2 regions of the Flintibacter sp. genome follow, and region 1 is predicted to be linked to the other one. Evidence: predicted binding sites of a transcription regulator. Region 1 holds the regulator's gene; the other holds the start of a gene.
The links. The regulator HrcA, encoded in region 1, represses chaperone genes, less so after heat shock. The targets are predictions, from matches to a motif close to TGTTAGCACTCNNNNNNNNNGAGTGCTAACA.

Region 1 (4,876 bases):
CGACCAGCAGATGGTGGACCTGTTTAAGCAGCGCATGGAGGTTTCCAAAGAGGTGGCCGCCTATAAGCAGGCAAACGGCCTGCCCACCCTGGACGCGGGCCGGGAGCGCGCCCTGCTGGGCAAGGTAGGCGAGCAGGCGGGGGAGGAGCTGGCCGACTACACCCAGTCGGTGTACCGCACCATCCTGGCCGCCGGACGCTCCTACCAGAACGCCTGCTCCGGTGTGACCTCCAAGGTGTATGAGACCATCCGCAAGGCCCTGGACACCACCCCCGACCTCTTCCCCCAGCGGGCTACCGTGGCCTGCCAGGGTGTGGAGGGTGCTTACTCCCAGATCGCCTGCGACAGCATCTTCAAGGCTCCTACCGTCCTCTACTTCAATACCTTTGAGCACGTATTCAAAGCGGTGGAGAGCGGCATGTGCCAGTACGGCGTGCTGCCCATCGAGAACAGTACCGCCGGTTCCGTCAACGCCATCTACGACCTGATGACCAAGCACAACTTCTCCATCGTCCGCTCCGCCCGCCTGAAGGTGAGCCACAACCTGCTGTGCAAGCACGGGGTGAAAAAGGAGGACATCAAGGAGATCTTCTCCCACCAGCAGGCCATCAGCCAGTGCGCCGGATATCTGTCCACCCTGAAGGGCGTGAAGGTCACCGTGGTGGAGAATACCGCCCTGGCCGCCCAGATGGTGGCCCAGTCGGAGCGCCGGGACGTGGCCGCCCTGTCCTCCCGCTTCTGCGGCGAGCTCTATGGGCTCAACCTCCTGGAGCAGAACGTCCAGGACCAGGACAACAACTACACCCGCTTCATCTGCATCTCCAAGAATCCCGAGATCTACCCCGGGGCCGACCGCACCTCTCTGATGATGACCCTGCCCCACAAGCCTGGCGCCCTTTACAATGTACTGTCCAAGTTCTACGCCCTGGGCATCAACCTGCGCAAGCTGGAGAGCCGTCCTCTCCCTGACCGGGAGTTCGAGTTCATGTTCTACTTCGACCTGGAGTGCTCCGTGTATGCCCCCGAGATGGAGCGTATCTTCCGGGACCTGGAGGAGGAGAGCGAGCACTTCCGCTATCTGGGCACTTACAATGAGGTGATCTGCTGATGGACTGCGGGCTCATCGGCCGCAAGCTGGGCCACAGCTTTTCCCCCAAAATCCACAGCCTGCTGGGGAACTACCCCTACCGGCTCATCCCTCTGGAGCCGGAGGAGGTGGGGGAGTTCCTGCGCAAGGGGGAGTTTCACGGCCTTAACGTCACCATCCCCTATAAAAAGACGGTGATGGAGTACTGTGCCGAACTCACCCCGGCCGCCCGGCGCATCGGCAGCGTGAACACCATCCTCCGCCGCCCCGACGGTACCTTGCTGGGAGACAACACCGATTATGATGGGTTTTTGTACCTGTTAAAGTCCGCCGGAGCCCAGGTGGAGGGCCGGAAAGCCCTGGTGCTGGGCAGCGGCGGGGCATCTCTCACGGTGCGGGCAGTGCTCTCCGAGCTGGGAGCCCGGGAGATCATCACCATCTCCCGTTCCGGAGAGAATAACTATCAGAATCTGGACCGCCACGCCGACGCCCAGATCATCGTCAACGCCACCCCCGTGGGTATGTACCCCAATAACGGAGTTTCCCCCGTGGATTTGGACCAGTTCCCCCAGTGTGAGGGTGTCTTTGACCTCATTTATAACCCCTCGAAAACCCAGCTGCTCCTCCAGGCTCAGCGCCGGGGGCTCATCTGGGGCAACGGCCTGGGGATGCTGGTGGCCCAGGCCAAAGCGGCCTCGGAGCGGTTCCAGGGCAAAAAGCTGCCCGACGAACTGGTGGCCGACATTACCGCCAAGCTGGAGCGGGAGACGAAAAACATCCTCCTTATCGGAATGCCCGGCTGCGGCAAGACCACGGTGGGCAAGGCACTGGCTGAAAAGCTGGGCCGCCCTCTGGCCGATGTGGACGAGAAGATCATAGAAGAGGTGGGCTGCTCCATCCCACACATCTTTGCCACCGAAGGGGAGGAGGGGTTCCGGGTTCGGGAGCACCGGGCCTTGGCCCAGATTGCCAAGGAGTCCGGCCAGGTCATCTCCGCGGGAGGGGGCATCGTTACCCGGACGGAGAACCGGGACAGAATGGAGGAAAATTCCGTGGTGGTCTGGCTGCGGCGGGACCTTGACAAGCTGCCCACCGATGGCCGGCCTGTCTCCCAGAGCGTGCCCCGGGAGGAGCTCTACCGCCGCCGGGCTCCCCTCTATGAGGCCATGGCCCAGGTGACGGTGGACAACAACGGCACGGTGGAGGACACCGTGGACGAAATTATCAAGAGGGTGATGGAATGAAGCTGTTGGTGATTAACGGCCCAAACCTGAACATGCTGGGCATTCGGGAGCCCGATATCTATGGCAAGCAGGACTTTGCTGCCCTGGAGGCCTTTATCCGCCAGGCGGCAGACGAGTGCGGCGCTCAGGTGGAGCTGTTCCAGTCCAACCACGAGGGGGCCGTTGTGGACAAGATCCAGTGGGCCTACGGGAAGATGGACGGCATCGTCATCAACCCCGCCGCCTATACCCACACCAGCGTGGCCATTCTGGACGCCCTGAAGGCGGTGGGTCTGCCTGCGGTGGAGGTCCACCTGTCCGATGTAAATGCCCGGGAGGAATTCCGGCACATCTCCTATGCGGGGATGGCCTGTGAGAAGTCCTTTATCGGCATGGGCTTTGAGGGGTACCGGGTCGCCATTCAATATCTGACTGGGAAACAACGGTAAGTCAAATTAGCAGTATCCCGGCATTTCTGCAAAGAAATGCCGGGCTTTTTTTGTTTAAAATAAATTCATAAAGTACCTATTGACAATCTTGCAGGTGGGTGGTACATTATCTTTAGCACTCAGGGAGAATGAGTGCTAAAACATAGAATGAGAAATGGAGGCGAGAGTATGGAGCTGACCAATCGAAAAAAGCGAATCCTGCGGGCCATTGTTGAGATCTATATCTCCACCGCGGAACCGGTAGGTTCCAAGGCCGTGGCAGAGCAGGCCGGACTGGACATCTCCACCGCCACCATACGAAATGAGATGGCCGACCTCACCGAACTGGGCTATCTGGAGCAGCCCCACACCTCGGCCGGACGGATTCCGTCCCCCATGGGCTACCGGCTCTACGTCAACGAGCTCATGGGTGAGCACCAGCTGACCATGCAGGAGACCCAGCGCATCAACGACGCGCTGAACCTGAAAATGGAGGAGCTGGACCGGGTCATCGACCGGGCGGGCAAGGTGCTCTCCCAGATCAGCGACTACCCCGTCTTTACCATGGCCCAGCCCAAGCAGCGGGTGACGGTAAAGCGGTACGACCTGCTGATGGTAGAGGAAAACGCCTTTATCGCTGTGGTGATGACCGACAACTCGGTGGTGCGCAACAAGCTTATCCACCTGTCCGATGAGCTTTCCGACACCCAGCTGCAGCTGCTGTCCACCGTTTTGAACAGCTCCTTTGTAGGTCTGACCGTGGAGGAGATGGAACAGACTCTGGACAAGATGGAGACCCGTTCCGCACCCGGGGCATTCAACCTGATCTCCATGGTGGTGCAGTACGCCATCGAGGTGCTTCAGGAGCAGCGCCGCCAGACCATTCACACTTCGGGGATCACCCATCTGCTGGAACACCCTGAGTACCGCAGTCTGAACAAGGCCAAGCCTCTGATGACCTACCTGGCGGAAAACCAGGAGGGGTCCAAGCTGCCGGTATCCATGGAGAACGGCCAGAATATGAATATTCTCATCGGGCCGGAAAACGTCAGCGAGGCGCTGAAGGATACCAGCGTGGTCATGGCCAGCTATGACATTGGAGATAATATGCGGGGCGTCATCGGGGTGGTAGGACCCACCCGGATGGACTACGCCAAGGTGACCGCCCGCCTGTCCTATTTCGCCGACAGCCTGACCCGGATGTTCGGTAAGGGGGAACTTCCCCCCGGCGACGGGAACGACCAGGAATAGGAGGAACATTAGTTCATGAGCAAGAAAGAAAATAAGGCGGAGCAGACCGCTCCGGAGCAGCAGGAGCCGGTGGAGCAGCAGGCTGAGGTTCAGACCGAACCCCAGGCCGAGCAGACCCAGCCCCAGGGCGAGGCTCAGAGCGAGAGCGCCGATCCCCTCCTCACTGAGCTGGAGTCCCTGAAGGATCAGGTGGCCCAGCAGGAGGACAAATACCTGCGCCTGGCCGCCGAATACGACAACTACCGCCGCCGTACCGCCAAGGAGAAGGACTCCATCTGGAACGACGCCAAAGCGGATGCGGCTGTGGCCTTCCTGCCGGTGTACGACAATCTGGAGCGGGCACTCAAGCAGGAGACCGCCGACGAGGCCTTTAAGAAGGGCGTGGAGATGACCATGACCCAGCTTAAGACCGTGCTGGAAAAGCTGGGCATCACCGAGATCCCCGCTCTGGGCCAGACCTTTGATCCCAACCTGCACAATGCCGTGATGCATGTGGAGGATGAGAACTTCGGCGAGAACACCGTCTGCGACGTGTTCCAGGCCGGCTTCCAGCTGGGCGACAAGGTCATCCGGTTTGCCATGGTTAAGGTGGCTAACTGATACGAAGCGCGGAGGCGTGCGGAGCAGCGCGGATGGACCGGAGCGAGGGCGAGCGGAGGACCGCACAGCGGTCCGCAGACCAGCCCGAGACGGAGCGAAAGCGACCCGGCCGTGCGTCCAATCCGCAGCGTGACAATATAAAACCAAATTAATTTTGTAAACAACAATCTTTTCATATATTAGGAGGAAACACATTATGTCCAAGATCATTGGTATTGACTTAGGTACGACTAACAGCTGCGTGGCGGTTATGGAGGGCGGCGACGCCGTCGTCATCCCCAACGCCG
Region 2 (4,876 bases), on a different contig from region 1:
CCCTTTCTGTTATAATAAACATAACAGCAAAATATGTGCCAAAAAAGCAAGCAAGGACACAGCCGCTGAAAAAAGACGGCAGCGTCCTTGCTTTTCCAAAGTGTAATATCAGACATTCCTCTCTGTCAAGGCATAATAGAGCCTTTTTGTCTATTTCAACAATTTTTTATTTCATACAGCCAAAAACCTTTTTCACTCTGTCTATCCATCATGTCCGCTTTTATTCGTGATAAAAATTTTTTGATATTTTATCAAAAAGTTTTTATGAAATCTCGTTTTTTTGATTTACTTCAGTTTCAGCTTTTCCATACGGTACTGCAGCTTCTGGGGCGAGATGGACAGCTTGTCTGCCGCGGCGTTCAGACGGTTAGTCTGCCGCAGCGCCTCCGAGATGATAGCCGCCTCATACTGGGACAGCAGCTGTCCCAGGTCCACCTTGCCCCGGCTCAGCTGTTCCCGGATCTGGCTCAGCGATCCAGGCTCCTCCACCCGGCTGCGCACCGGAACCTCTTCCGGCACCGGCCTGTGATCCTGCTCCATCTTGGCAAGAAGATTTTGTACCGAGTCCAGGGTGATCAAATCGCTGGTCTCGATATTGAATGCCCCTTCAATGGTATTTTTCAGCTCCCGGATGTTCCCGGGCCAGGACCAGCGTAAAAACAGATCCTGCGTCATCTGGCTCAGCCCCCGGATGTGCCGTCCCATCTTCTTATTGAACTGATCTATGTAGTGCTGGGTAAGCAGAAGGATATCTTCCTGCCGCTCCCGCAGGGGAGGCAGCCACAGCCGGACCACGCCCACCCGGTAATAAAAGTCAGAGCGCAGCCGCCCTTCCTCAATCAGACGCTCGGGAACCTCATTGGAAGCACATACGATCCGCACATGGAAATGAATATCCTCCTTGCCGCCGATCCGCCGCACCTTTTGTTCTTCCAGTACCTTCAGCAGCTTGGCCTGCATGGCGGTATCCATGGAGTTGATCTCATCCAGAAACAGCGTTCCGCCATCGGCCAGCTCAAACAATCCTTTTTTGGATTCCGCACCGGTGAAGCCGCCCCGTTCCGTGCCGAAAAACATACTCTCCAGCAGATTGACCGGGATTGCCGCGCAGTTTTGGGCAATAAAAGGTTTGTCTTTCCGGGCGCTGAGAAGGTGCAGAGCCTGGGCAAACAGTTCCTTTCCCGTTCCGGTCTCCCCATAGATCAGGGTGGCAGAATCGTTCTTTGCCACTTCTTTTACCACGCGCTTGAGCTGTTCCATAGCTGCATTCTGCGTCACGATATCATCCAGCGCAGACTGGCCATACTGCACCGGGCGGCTGGTTCCCCGCTCTGAAATATCCAGCAGCTGAGCAATATCCACCGCACCCTGAATCGATCCGTCCTCTCCCATGATGGGATAGGTTGTTGTGGTCATGGTGAGCTTGAAATTTCCCGAGGTGAGCACCTGCTTCTCCCCTACCGTGATGGTCCCGGTACGCAGCGTCCGAATCACCGTGCTGGTTTCTTCACTCAGGTCCGGATAGACTTCCAGCAAATGTTTCCCACGCACCTGCCGTCCGAAATCATCCGGCAGTTTTTCCAGGGCACTGCTGGCCTTGTAATATTCAATAATCCCATCCCGTTTTACCACCATCATGCCTTCCATGGAATCGCCGTTGATTTTCAGCAGCCGGGTGATCTGACGCAGATACTCATTCATGCCCGCTTCCTCCTGAACTTCCACGCTGGTAAAATACGTTCTGGTAACAGTTTACAATAAAACCCACTCTGGTGCAATCATGAAATTCACTACCTGCCGCTTGGCTGGAAATTTTCTTCCATTTTACATCAACAAATTGCTGATTTAATTCATTTTTCTTTATTTATGACTTTTCTTCGTATAATAAATGAACTTTTCGTTAAATTAGCACTCTGGTGTTGACAGTGCTAATTTGTGGTGCTATAACATACTCGTACCAAGGGAAAGGCCCAATGAGGGCCCGAATTGGTGGGCACAAAAGTGCAAGAATGGAGGAATGACTTATGTTGCCCAGCCTGTTTGGTGAAAGTTTGTTTGATCGTTTCTTTGATGATTCTCTGGAAAAGGAGTTCTTCGGAACCCATAATCCCCTGTATGGTAAGCATGCTAAGAACCTGATGAAAACCGATGTAAAGGACGTAAACGACCACTATGAAGTGGCTGTTGACCTGCCCGGTTTCCAGAAGGATGAGGTCAATGTGGAACTGGAGAACGGCTACCTGACCATCAGCGCCGCCAAGGGCCTGGATAAGGACCAGAAGGACGACGAGGGCCACTATATCCGCCAGGAGCGTTACAGCGGTTCCTGCAGCCGCAGCTTCTATGTGGGCGACATCCAGCCTGAGGATATCCACGCCAAGTATGAGGACGGCATTCTGAAGCTGACACTGCCCAAGGCCGATCAAAAGGCAATTGAGCATCAGAACCGCATCGCCATTCAGTAAAACAAAACAGCGCGCCGGTTTTCCGACGCGCCGCAAGCCCCGGACCGAAGATCTGGGGCTTTTTTATTGAATTGTTTCTGCCTGAGATTCTCCCAGGACCTTGATTCCCGCCTGACGCAGCTGCTGGGCTGTCACTCCATCTCCCGGTATCAAACGCCGGGAAAAGGTCCCGTCGTAGATCTCTCCGCTGCCGCAGGAGGGGGAGCGCTCTTTGAGAACCGCCAGCTCACACCCCTGTTCCAGAGCCGTCTTTAAAGCCAGCTTTGCTCCTGCCTGGTATGATTCGGTCACATCCGTGCCCTCCCGGTTTACGACCCGGCCGTCACGTTGCCGTTCGGCGGGAGGACGCGGGGTTGGCAGGCCACCCTGCACCTCCGGGCATACGGGGATCAATTCATGTCCCCGCGTCCGCAGTGCCTCCACCTCCGGATGCTTTTTCCCTTGCCCGTCATATCGGCAGGGACACCCCAACAGACAGGCACTGACTAAAATTTTCATGGCGTCTCCTTACAAAAAAGCCCGCTTTTCAGCGGGCTTTCAAGGCTTAGTGAGTGAGATAATACTTGACCAGGGTCTGGAGGAGCTCATCCCGGTCTATCTTCCGGATCAGTGCCCGGGCATTGTTATGGTTTGTGATGTAGGTGGGGTCCTCGGAGAGAATGTAGCCCACAATCTGGTTTACCGGGTTATATCCCTTTTCCTGCAGCGCCTGATACACCGTAGCCAGGATCGCCTTGATCTCCAGATCGCGCTGGTCGCCCAGACGGAATTTTCGGGTGAAATCCATCTCGTCCATCGAAAACACCTCCTAAACTAAGCATGGAAAAGATGTGCTTAGTTTACTCCAAAAACCCCGTTGTGTAAAGGGCAGCAGGTAAAAATTTAATAATTTTTTAGAAAGTGCCACTCTCCTCCGGCTCTGTCTCCTCTTTTTTCTCCTCCTTCGGCACACGTTTTATGGCAATAAAGCAGCAGATCAGATAGAGCAGCGCTAACACAATGGCGGTCACGATCATCTCCTCATTGGCCTGGCCAAAGGAATGTACATTGGGAGATGTCCAGTTTCCCATCACGATCACCGTCTCTTTGATGGTGCGATAGCCTCTTTCATATACTAAGAGTCTTGGAAATGTTAGATCCACCAAGGCCAGCGCCAAAGCGGGAAGGAGCATCCCCCGCCGTCCTTTTTTCAGTAGCGGCAGCATAGTCAGCAGACTAATCCCCGCCCAAACCGGAAGGTAGAGCTCTTTCTGTGAGACATAGAGCCAACCAGGCAAATCGTCCCGCCAGAACAGGCACCAATACCCCATAAGAACCAGCGGTGCAAGAACAGGGATCGCCTTTGTCCAACGGAAAGAAGCTCGGCTCAGACTCAGGCGCAGGCGAAACAAGTCTTTCCACGAGAAGATCAGAGCTGAATTGTCCACGCCAGGCTCTCTGGCCAGCCATCTGGCCAAAGCCATGGTCACCCAACTCAGCACCGCGGTTAAAATAAGCCAGATCAGCCCCCACATCAGCAGTGCCGCCACCAAACGTCCATTCACATTTCCTTGAAGCAACCTACTGATTTGATCGGTCAGAAACATTCCGCTGGAAGAAAGGCTAAACAAAGCCGCTGACCCGATCAGCAGCTGACCCACCACCGACCAGCTTACAAAAAACACCATCACCCACACCCCCAGTTGAAACCAATGAGTATGGTAGGTGTAGTGAGCCTGGAGATAGATTCCGTAGGCCAGGCAGCCCAGATACAATGCCCAGCACAGGGGAAGCGGCACAAACTGGGCCAGCAGGTAAAACAGCAATCCTCCTCCAATGGCAAAGGCAAAGGACAGCAGGTTCTGCCAGTCGCTCTTCTCCAGGGTCCGCACCGGAGCCTTAGGGTCCAGCAGTTCATCCACTGTCACGCCCAGAACACGTGCCAAAGCCACCAGGGTAGTCACGTCAGGGTAGCTACCGCTCTCCCACCGGGACACCGTCTTATTGGACACTCCCAATTGATCCGCCAATTCCTGCTGGGTCATCCCTTTGTTTTTCCGGTATTGCCGCAAACGCTGGGCAAATTCCTGTTCGTTCATAGGGTTCCCTCCCCTCTTCTTTTCGCCTTTATCTTACCGGAAATTCACTCTCTTGACTACCTCACAGCCTGGGAATTCTATCTCGCCAGATGGGATTTTCTTCTCCCCCTCCATCTGGTATGGTTAGAAAATCAATATTTGGTCCTTTCTCCAGGTCAGTTGTTCTGATACAATGCACTCAAAATCAAACAAAGGAAGTGCACACCATGAAACGGATCGTCAGCGTACAGGACATCTCCTGCCTGGGTAAGTGCTCTCTGACAGTGGCTCTGCCCATTATCTCCGCCATGGGAGTGGAATGTTCCATCCTCCCCACCGCGGTACTCTCTACCC

Region 2: ACLTXB_RS08885 (Hsp20/alpha crystallin family protein) is a predicted target of HrcA. The motif match lies at 1,904-1,934, and genes of this name have one in related genera.

What each region holds. Positions count from the first base shown of each region.
Region 1 is NZ_JBKVXZ010000021.1:451-5,326, reverse strand. It holds gene pheA (prephenate dehydratase) at 1-1,108, shown strand, start outside; gene ACLTXB_RS09080 (shikimate kinase) at 1,108-2,331, shown strand; gene aroQ (type II 3-dehydroquinate dehydratase) at 2,328-2,759, shown strand; gene hrcA (heat-inducible transcriptional repressor HrcA) at 2,928-3,989, shown strand; gene grpE (nucleotide exchange factor GrpE) at 4,005-4,589, shown strand; partial or broken gene ACLTXB_RS09060 (Hsp70 family protein) at 4,786-4,876, shown strand, end outside.
Region 2 is NZ_JBKVXZ010000020.1:6,102-10,977, reverse strand. It holds gene ACLTXB_RS08890 (sigma-54 interaction domain-containing protein) at 286-1,701, opposite strand; gene ACLTXB_RS08885 (Hsp20/alpha crystallin family protein) at 2,025-2,465, shown strand; gene ACLTXB_RS08880 (DUF523 domain-containing protein) at 2,529-2,963, opposite strand; gene ACLTXB_RS08875 (IreB family regulatory phosphoprotein) at 3,010-3,261, opposite strand; gene ACLTXB_RS08870 (helix-turn-helix domain-containing protein) at 3,359-4,543, opposite strand; gene ACLTXB_RS08865 (pyridoxamine kinase) at 4,750-4,876, shown strand, end outside.